DNA from 2 places in the Kocuria sp. CPCC 205260 genome. Region 1 is predicted to be linked to the other one. Evidence: predicted binding sites of a transcription regulator. Region 1 holds the regulator's gene; the other holds the start of a gene.

Region 1 (4,098 bases):
CAGCTCGATCCGGTCGCCGGCGGCGCTCACGACGCTGCCGGTGACCCGCAGCCCGCGGCCGTCGACGAGCTCGAGCCGCTCGCCGGTGCTCAGGCGCCGCACGGTGGCGGCGTGGCGGGCCTCAGGGCCGCTGAGCACGATCTGCTCCCCCGCGCCGGCGCCGAGCATCTCGGTCTCGGCGAGGAAGACGGGCAGCGTGGTCATGTCCGGCGCCTCACTGATCCGCGAAGCGGTCGCGCAGCCGCGAGAAGAACCCGCCGCCGCCCCCGCGCTCCTGCGTGCGGCTCACGGCGGTTCCGGTGTGCTGCTCCTCGCCGCGCAGGGAGGCCAGCCGGGTGAGCAGCTCGCGCTGCTCGCCGGTGAGGTCCTCGGGGGTCTCGACCTCCAGGTGCACCACCAGATCGCCGCGCTCCCCGCTCTGGCTGCGCAGGCGGGTGGAGCCCAGGCCCTCGACCCGGCGGGTCTGACCCGACTGGGTGCCTGCGGGGATCGAGATCTCCTGGGGGCCGTCGAAGGTGTCGAGCTTGAGGGTGGTGCCCAGCGCGGCCGAGGTCATGGGGATCTGCACGGTGACGTGCAGGTCGTCGCCGTCGCGGGTGAACGTGGGGTCCTGGGTGACCTTGGTCTCCACGTACAGGTCGCCGCTGGGGCCGCCGGCCACGCCGGCCTCGCCCTGCCCCGACAGGCGGATGCGCACTCCGCTGCGCACGCCGGCGGGGATCTTGACGTTCAGCGGGCGCTTGTCGCGCACGCGCCCGTGGCCGTAGCACTCCTGGCACGGGGACTTGATGACATCGCCGTAGCCGCGGCAGGTGGGGCACTCGGCCACGGTCATCACGGTGCCCAGGGGCGAGCGGATGGGCTGGCGGACCTGGCCCTGGCCGCCGCAGTCGGTGCACTGCTCGGGGTGGGTGCCCGGCTGGCAGCAGGTGCCCTGGCACTCGGGGCACACGACCGCGGTGTCCACCGTGATCCGCTTCTGGGTGCCGAAGACGGCCTCCTGCAGGGAGACGTCCACGGTGATCAGGGCGTCCTGGCCCTGGCGCGTGCGGGACTTGGGGCCCTGGGCTCCGCCGCCCTGGAAGAAGGCGTCGAAGATGTCGCCGAAGCCCCCGAACCCGCCGCCGCCGAAGCCGCCTCCGCCGAAGCCGGACTCGCCGTTCTCATTGCCGGTGGCGTCGTAGATGCGCCGCTTCTCCGGGTCGGAGAGGACGTCGTTGGCGTGGGAGACGCGCTTGAACTCATCGGCGGCATCCGGCGACGGGTTGACGTCCGGGTGCAGCTGACGGGCCTTCTTGCGGTAGGCGCGCTTGATCTCCTCGGCGGAGGCGTCCCGGGACACGCCCAGGGTCTCGTAGTGATCGCTCACAGGTCGTTCCGTCCTCGTCATCTCTGGGATTCGTGGTCTGCGCGCCCCTCGCCGGGCGCATGGCCGGGCTCGAGGAGAGCGCGAGTCTGTTCGGTGCGGCTCAGCTGGGCAGCGAGCGCGAGAGGTAGCTGGCCACGGCGCGCACCGCCGCCATGGTCTGCGGGTAGTCCATGCGGGTGGGACCCAGCACGCCGAGCTTGGCCCTGCGCTGCGGACCGTATCCGGTGGCGACGACAGAGGTCTCGACCAGCGGGTCCGACGAGTCCTCCGCGCCGATGCGCACGGCCACCCCGCGCTCGTCCTGCTCCATCTCCGAGAGCAGCTGCAGGAGGGTGACCTGCTCTTCGAGCGCCTCCAGCACGGGGCCGATGCTGCGGCGGAAGTCGTCGGTGGACTGGGCCAGGTTCGCGGTGCCTGCCAGCAGCATGCGCTGCCCGGACGCGCTGTCCAGCACGGCGGCCACGGCCGCGGCCGCCGCCTCCAGCAGGGGCTGCTCGGCCGGGGGCGCCTGCTGGGCCGCGGCCATCACGGCCGCACCGGCTCCGGCCAGCGGATGCCCGACGACCGCGCCCAGCAGCCTCGCCCGGGCATCCAGGACGACGGACTCGGCCACCGGCTCGGGCATGCGCAGCATCCGCTGGGAGACCCGGCCGTCGGTGGGGATCACGACCAGCAGGACCTGGTGCTCGTCCATGCGCACCAGCTCCAGGTGCCGCAGCGCGGCCGAGCTCACCGACGGGTACTGCACGACCGCCACCTGGTGGGTGAGCTGCGAGAGCAGGCGCACCGTGCGCTCCATGACGTCGTCGATGCCGTCGGCGCCCTCGAGCAGGGTCTGGATCGCGCGGCGCCGGGCCGGGGTCAGCGGCTGGACCGCCGCGATCCGGTCGACGAACTCGCGATACCCCTTGGCCGTGGGGATCCGACCCGAGGAGGTGTGGGGGGCCATGATCAGGCCCTCCTCCTCCAGCACGCCCATGTCGTTGCGCACGGTCGCCGAGGACACGCCGAGGGCGTGGCGCTCGACGAGGGCCTGGGAGCCCACCGGCTCCCGGGAGTGGACATAGTCCTCCACGATGGCCTGCAGGACCTGCAGTCGCCGGGGGTGATCCATGTTCCGCTCCTTCCTGCGCTGTGCGTGCTCGCTCGGAGGACCATTCTGGCACTCGGGGGCACACACTGCTAAGCCAGTGTAGGCGGGCTCACGCCTCCGCGCTCGCACCGGGGCATTGGTACGCTCGCCGCTGATCCGCCCGGAGGCGCCCCCTCCGGCGCACCGCACCACCACGTCCGTCGATCTGGAGGCCTCCATGCCCCCTTCGTCCTGGGGACCGCGCTCCCTCAGCGACCTGTCCGCCTCGAACCGCCCGCCCGAGCCGCGTCAGCTGCCGGTGGCCCGCGGCATGGTCCTCGAGGAGTTCGAGACCGGCTGGGTCGGGGCCGTAGTGCGTCTGGAGACGATCGGCGGCATGCGCGTGCTCAGCCTCGAGGACCGTCGGGGCAGGATCCGCAGCTTCCCCCTGGGACCCGGCTTCCTCTTCGAGGGCGAGCCCGTGATCGCGGCCGAGCCTCAGCGCCGCAGCGCCCCCAAGGCTCCCGCGCGCACCCGCTCCGGGTCGGTCGAGGTGGAGGGCTTCCGCGCCCGCACGGCCCAGGCCTCCCGCATCTGGGTCGAGGGCAAGCACGACGCCGAGCTGGTCGCGAAGGTCTGGGGCCACGACCTGGCGGTCGAGGGCATCGTGGTCGAGCCGCTGCACGGCGTGGACGATCTGGCCGCGGCCGTCGCGGAGTTCTCCCCCGGGCCGTCGCGGCGCCTGGGCATCCTGGTCGATCACCTGGTCGCAGGCTCCAAGGAGTCCCGGATCGCCGAGCAGGCCATGCGGGTGCCGTCCGCCCCCGGCAACGTGGCGGTGCTGGGCCACCCGTACATCGACATCTGGCAGGCCGTGAAGCCCAGCGCCATGGGCATCCGCGCCTGGCCCGAGGTGCCGCGCGGGATCGATTGGAAGACCGGGATCTGCCGCGGACTGGGCTGGCCGCACGAGACCCCCGAGGACATCGGACGGGCCTGGAGCTCGATCCTCTCCCGCGTGGACACCTACGCCGATCTGGAGCCGGCGCTGCTCGGGCGCGTCGAGGAGCTCATCGACTTCGTCACGGTCCCCGGCAGCGCCTGAGCAACCCGTCACACGGGGCCTCGCACGAAGCCCTCGGAGGCCGTCAGCGGCTAGACTGTGCAGGACCCGAGCGCCTCCCCGACCCCCAGGGGACCTGCGGCGCCCGCACGACCGGCCCTGCCGGTCACACGACCTCGAAGGTGGACAGTGGCCGTCTCCAGCAGCAACCCCCAGCGTCTCAGCGACTCCGGTGCCGAGCCGGACGACCTCGGCTCCGACGACCAGGCGGCCCTGGCGCCGAACGAGTACGAGGGGCTCAGCGCACAGCCCGGTCCGGTCTCCGTCTCGGACGATCAGCAGCTGGCCACGCTGACGCACATGCTCGGAGTGGTCGGCTGCGTGCCCAGCATGATCATCCACCGCTGGGCCAGGGGCCGCGCCCGCTTCACCGAGCAGGAGTCCCTGGAGGCCGCCAACTTCACGCTGCTGCCCACCCTCGTGGTGATCGCCGGCGCGCTGCTGGCCTTCATCCCGTGGGTCGGCTGGATCTTCGCCATCCTGGCCGCCGCAGCCTGGCTGATCCTCGCCATCTCCTCGGTCGCCGCAGCCGTC
Region 2 (4,098 bases), 870 kb from region 1:
CGCCTCCCGAGGTGGGAGACGGGGCCCGTCGGACTCGCTGGGCTGCGCTCAGCGATGACGCCGAGGCGTCATCACATCATGCCGCCCATGCCGCCCATCGGGTCCTCGCCGCCGCCGGCGGCCGCGGCCGGCTCCGGCTTGTCGGCGACGACGGCCTCGGTGGTCAGGAACAGCCCGGCGATCGAGCCGGCGTTCTGCAGGGCGGAGCGGGTGACCTTGACCGGGTCGTTGATGCCCGCGGCCATGAGGTCCTCGTACTCGCCGGTGGCCGCGTTGAGGCCCCAGCCCTTCTCGAGGCCGCGCACCTTGGCCGCCACGACGCCCGGCTCGAGCCCGGCGTTGAAGGCGATCTGCTTGAGCGGAGCGTCGATGGCGACCTTCACGATGTTCGCGCCGGTGGCCTCGTCGCCGCTGAGCTGCAGCTGGCCGAAGGCGGTCTCGCCGGCCTGGATCATGGCGACGCCGCCGCCGGCGACGATGCCCTCCTCCACAGCAGCCTTGGCGTTGCGCACAGCGTCCTCGATGCGGTGCTTGCGCTCCTTGAGCTCGACCTCGGTGGCCGCGCCGGCCTTCAGCACGGCGACGCCGCCGGCCAGCTTGGCCAGGCGCTCCTGCAGCTTCTCGCGGTCGTAGTCCGAGTCCGAGTTCTCGATCTCGGCGCGGATCTGGGCCACGCGGCCCTCGATCTCCTCGGCGGAGCCGGCGCCGTCGACGATGGTGGTCTCGTCCTTGGTCACGACGACCTTGCGGGCGGTGCCCAGCAGGTCCAGGGTGGCGGTCTCGAGCGAGAGGCCGACCTCCTCGGTGATGACCTGGCCGCCGGTCAGGATGGCGATGTCCGCCAGCTGGGCCTTGCGGCGGTCGCCGAAGCCGGGAGCCTTGACGGCCACGGACTTCACGGAGCCGCGCATCTTGTTCAGCACCAGCATGGCCAGCGCCTCGCCCTCGACGTCCTCGGCGATGATCATCAGCGGCTTGCCCGACTGGATGACCTTCTCCAGGACCGGGACGAGATCCTTCACGGCCGAGATCTTCGAGTTGACGATGAGGATGTAGGGATCCTCGAGGACGGCCTCCTGGCGGTCGGCGTCCGTGACGAAGTAGCCGGAGAGGTAGCCCTTGTCGAAGCGCATGCCCTCGGTCAGCTCGAGGTCCAGCCCGAAGGTGTTGGACTCCTCGACCGTGATCACGCCCTCCTTGCCGACCTTCTCCATGGCCTGGGCGATGAGGCGGCCGATCTCCGGATCCGCGGCCGAGATGGACGCGGTGGCCGCGATCTGCTCCTCGGTCTCGATCTCCTTGGCGGAGCTGAGCAGCTCGGCGGTGACGGCCTCGACGGCCTTCTCGATGCCGCGCTTGAGCGAGAGCGGGTCAGCACCGGCGGCCACGTTCCGCAGGCCCTCGCGCACGAGCGCCTGAGCGAGCACGGTGGCGGTGGTGGTGCCGTCGCCGGCGACATCATCGGTCTTCTTGGCGACCTCCTTGACGAGCTCGGCGCCGATCTTCTCGTAGGGGTCCTCGAGCTCGATCTCCTTGGCGATGGACACGCCGTCGTTGGTGATCGTGGGAGCGCCCCAGGACTTCTCCAGGACGACGTTGCGGCCGCGCGGGCCGAGCGTGACCTTGACGGCGTCAGCCAGGGTGTTGAGGCCGCGCTCGAGACCGCGGCGGGCCTCCTCGTCGAATGCGATGAGCTTTGCCATGTGTTCGTCCCTCCTGGACGTTCAGTCTGACTCCCACCGACCCGCTGCCCGCGACGGACGGGGCGCCGGCTCCTGCGGGATCTGCCCGCCGAGCCTGCCCCTCAGAGAGGCGGTGGCTTCCACTTCGTGGTCGAGCGGCTGCGCCGACCGCAGCGGGGCCGGCTGGCAGTCTGCTCGACTGAGTGCCAAGTCCATTATTGGCACTCGGCCCCTGCGAGTGCAAACCCCTGAGCGCGTTCGGCTCAGGGTTCACCGAGGGCGGACGCCCCGTGCCACGGCACCTGCTCCCACTCCTCGCGCAGAATGCCGTAGATCATCCGGTCGTAGTGCTCCCCCGCCACCTTACGAGCCCTGCGGATCCGCGCCTCCTCGGTGAAACCGAGCTTCCGGGCCACCCGGCACATGCCGCGATTGCCGCTCCAGGTCTCCAGGTCGACGCGGTCGGCGCCGCTGGTCCGGAACAGCAGGTCGACCCACAGGCGCAGGGCCTCCGAGCCGTACCCGCCGGACCAGTACTCCGGCGGGTAGATCGCCACGCCGATCGAGTGCAGCGGCAGCAGATGCGTGCCCGTACCCGGATCCTCCGTGGGGGCCTCCGCGTGATACCAGGAGACCTGCCCCAGGAACCGGTCGGTGCCCTGCTCGGCGATCACCGCGGTGTCGCGCACTGCGGGCCAGTCGCCCTGGCGCACCCGCTCCGTCAGCTTCCCGAGCCAGCGCTGGGCCGTTTCTGCGGTGAAGTTGGGGTAGAAGGGCCCGTCCGTGCGCTGCCACTCGTGCTCGCCGCCGCCGGGCGGGGGCATGATCCACCGCTCGTAGACGGGGAGGTCATCGGCGCGCCAGTCGCGCAGGCGCACGCGCCGGCCCTCGACGGCCAGCGGCTCGACAGCGCGCGAGTTCCCCGCCGCGCTCATCGGAGGGCCTCCGTCGGATCGGCCGCCAGTGCCTGGGCGCCGGCGCCTTCCTGCGGGAGCTCGGCGGCGCCCTGCGCGGAGGACTGCTCCTGGCCTGCGCCCACCAGCTCCTCGCCGAGGTCGTCTCCGATCACTGCCACCAGCGGATAGGCGATGGCGTCGTCGGCCTGGACCTGCTCGATCCCCAGGGCATCGGCCACGAGCCGGGCCTGCTCCTCGGTGTCCCCGGTGACGCCGTCGCTCGCGTAGTAGACCACGCTCTCGTCCACGGGCATGCCCCAGTTGCCGGTGGCGATGACCTCCCAGTCCAGCGCCGTGAGGTCCTCGCTGGCAGCGCCGGCCACGCCGTCGAGGTCGGTGGCGTTGAAGATGCCCACCTGCTCGGCGTCCTCGGGAGCGGCAGAGGCGCTCGCCCCGTCCTCCGCCCCGGCCGACCCGCTCGGATCCTCGGCGACCTGGTCGTCGGAGCCCTGGACGGCGCTCGAGCCGCGGTCCTGGTTCACGGTGGAGAAGACGTAGGCGCCGGCGCCCAGCAGCAGGCCGAGGGAGCCCACGATGACCATGGCCTTCAGGCTCCCGGGGGTCTTGGGGGCTGCGGCCTCCCGGGGCCGGTGCGCGCCCTGCCGAGGGCCGTCCTCCGGGACGTCGTCGAAGACGTCGCGGGGATGCAGGTCGGGATCGGACCACGGGGGCTGTTCGCTCATGCGCGCCATCCTTCCATCGGGGAGCCCGTTCATGCGCCGCGACGAGCCGCCGGGACCGCGCTCACGAGTCCCTCAGCTCGCGCAGCTGCCGCACCAGGACGGGCTCGGCGGCCCAGGCGGCCTCCGTGTCCAGCAGCGCATTGAGCCGCTGGTAGTACTCCGTCACGGGCATCCCGAGCTGCGCGCCGATGGCCCGCTCCTTGGCCCCCTGGTACTTGAAGCGCCGCTTCTCCAGGTCGAGGATCGCCCGCTGCTGCTCATCCAGCTCCCCCGCCTGCGCGCCCATCAGCGCTGCTCCTGGCGCGGGCGCACCGAGACCGAGGTGAGCTGCACATCCGGGGAGGCATCTACGACCGCACGCACGGCCCGGCCCACCGACTCGGGGAGGATGTACTCCTCCGGGCGGTGCTGCTTCCCGATCGAATCGTGGATCCCCCGCAGCATCTCGGTGTCCGTGGGTCCGGGGTGCACCGAGGCCACCCGCACGAGGTCCGGTTCGAGCTCCTGGCGCAGCGAGTCCGCCAGCGCCCTCAGCGCGAACTTGGAGGCCGCATAGACCGCATTGCCGCCGCTGGCGGTGAAGCCGGCGCCGGAGTTCACGAGCACCACGGTTCCCTGCGCGCGGCGCAGCGCGGGCAGGGCCAGCCGGGTCAGCTCGGCGGGGACCATGACGTTGAGCTCCAGCTGCGCCTGCCAGTCCTGGGGGCGGGAGTGCTCGACCGAGAGCCGGTGGCCCAGGGCGGCGCAGTGGACCAGGACATCCAGCCGCTCGAGCCC

Evidence for each region. Region 1 encodes HrcA, which represses chaperone genes, less so after heat shock. Its sites were predicted from a motif close to TTNGCACTCGNNNNNNNCGAGTGCNAA; they were not measured.
Region 2: a site for HrcA is predicted at 1,866-1,892, ahead of groL (chaperonin GroEL). Genes of this name have one in related genera too.

Annotation. Positions count from the first base shown of each region.
Region 1 is NZ_JAVKPT010000001.1:117,698-121,795, forward strand. It holds gene RF645_RS00490 (16S rRNA (uracil(1498)-N(3))-methyltransferase) at 1-204, opposite strand, end outside; gene dnaJ (molecular chaperone DnaJ) at 215-1,369, opposite strand; gene hrcA (heat-inducible transcriptional repressor HrcA) at 1,470-2,483, opposite strand; gene RF645_RS00505 (DUF3097 domain-containing protein) at 2,680-3,546, shown strand; gene RF645_RS00510 (DUF4870 domain-containing protein) at 3,694-4,098, shown strand, end outside.
Region 2 is NZ_JAVKPT010000001.1:990,148-994,245, forward strand. It holds gene groL (chaperonin GroEL) at 72-1,703, opposite strand; gene RF645_RS04490 (GNAT family N-acetyltransferase) at 1,946-2,617, opposite strand; gene RF645_RS04495 (LytR C-terminal domain-containing protein) at 2,614-3,321, opposite strand; gene RF645_RS04500 (DUF3263 domain-containing protein) at 3,383-3,607, opposite strand; gene RF645_RS04505 (SDR family oxidoreductase) at 3,607-4,098, opposite strand, start outside.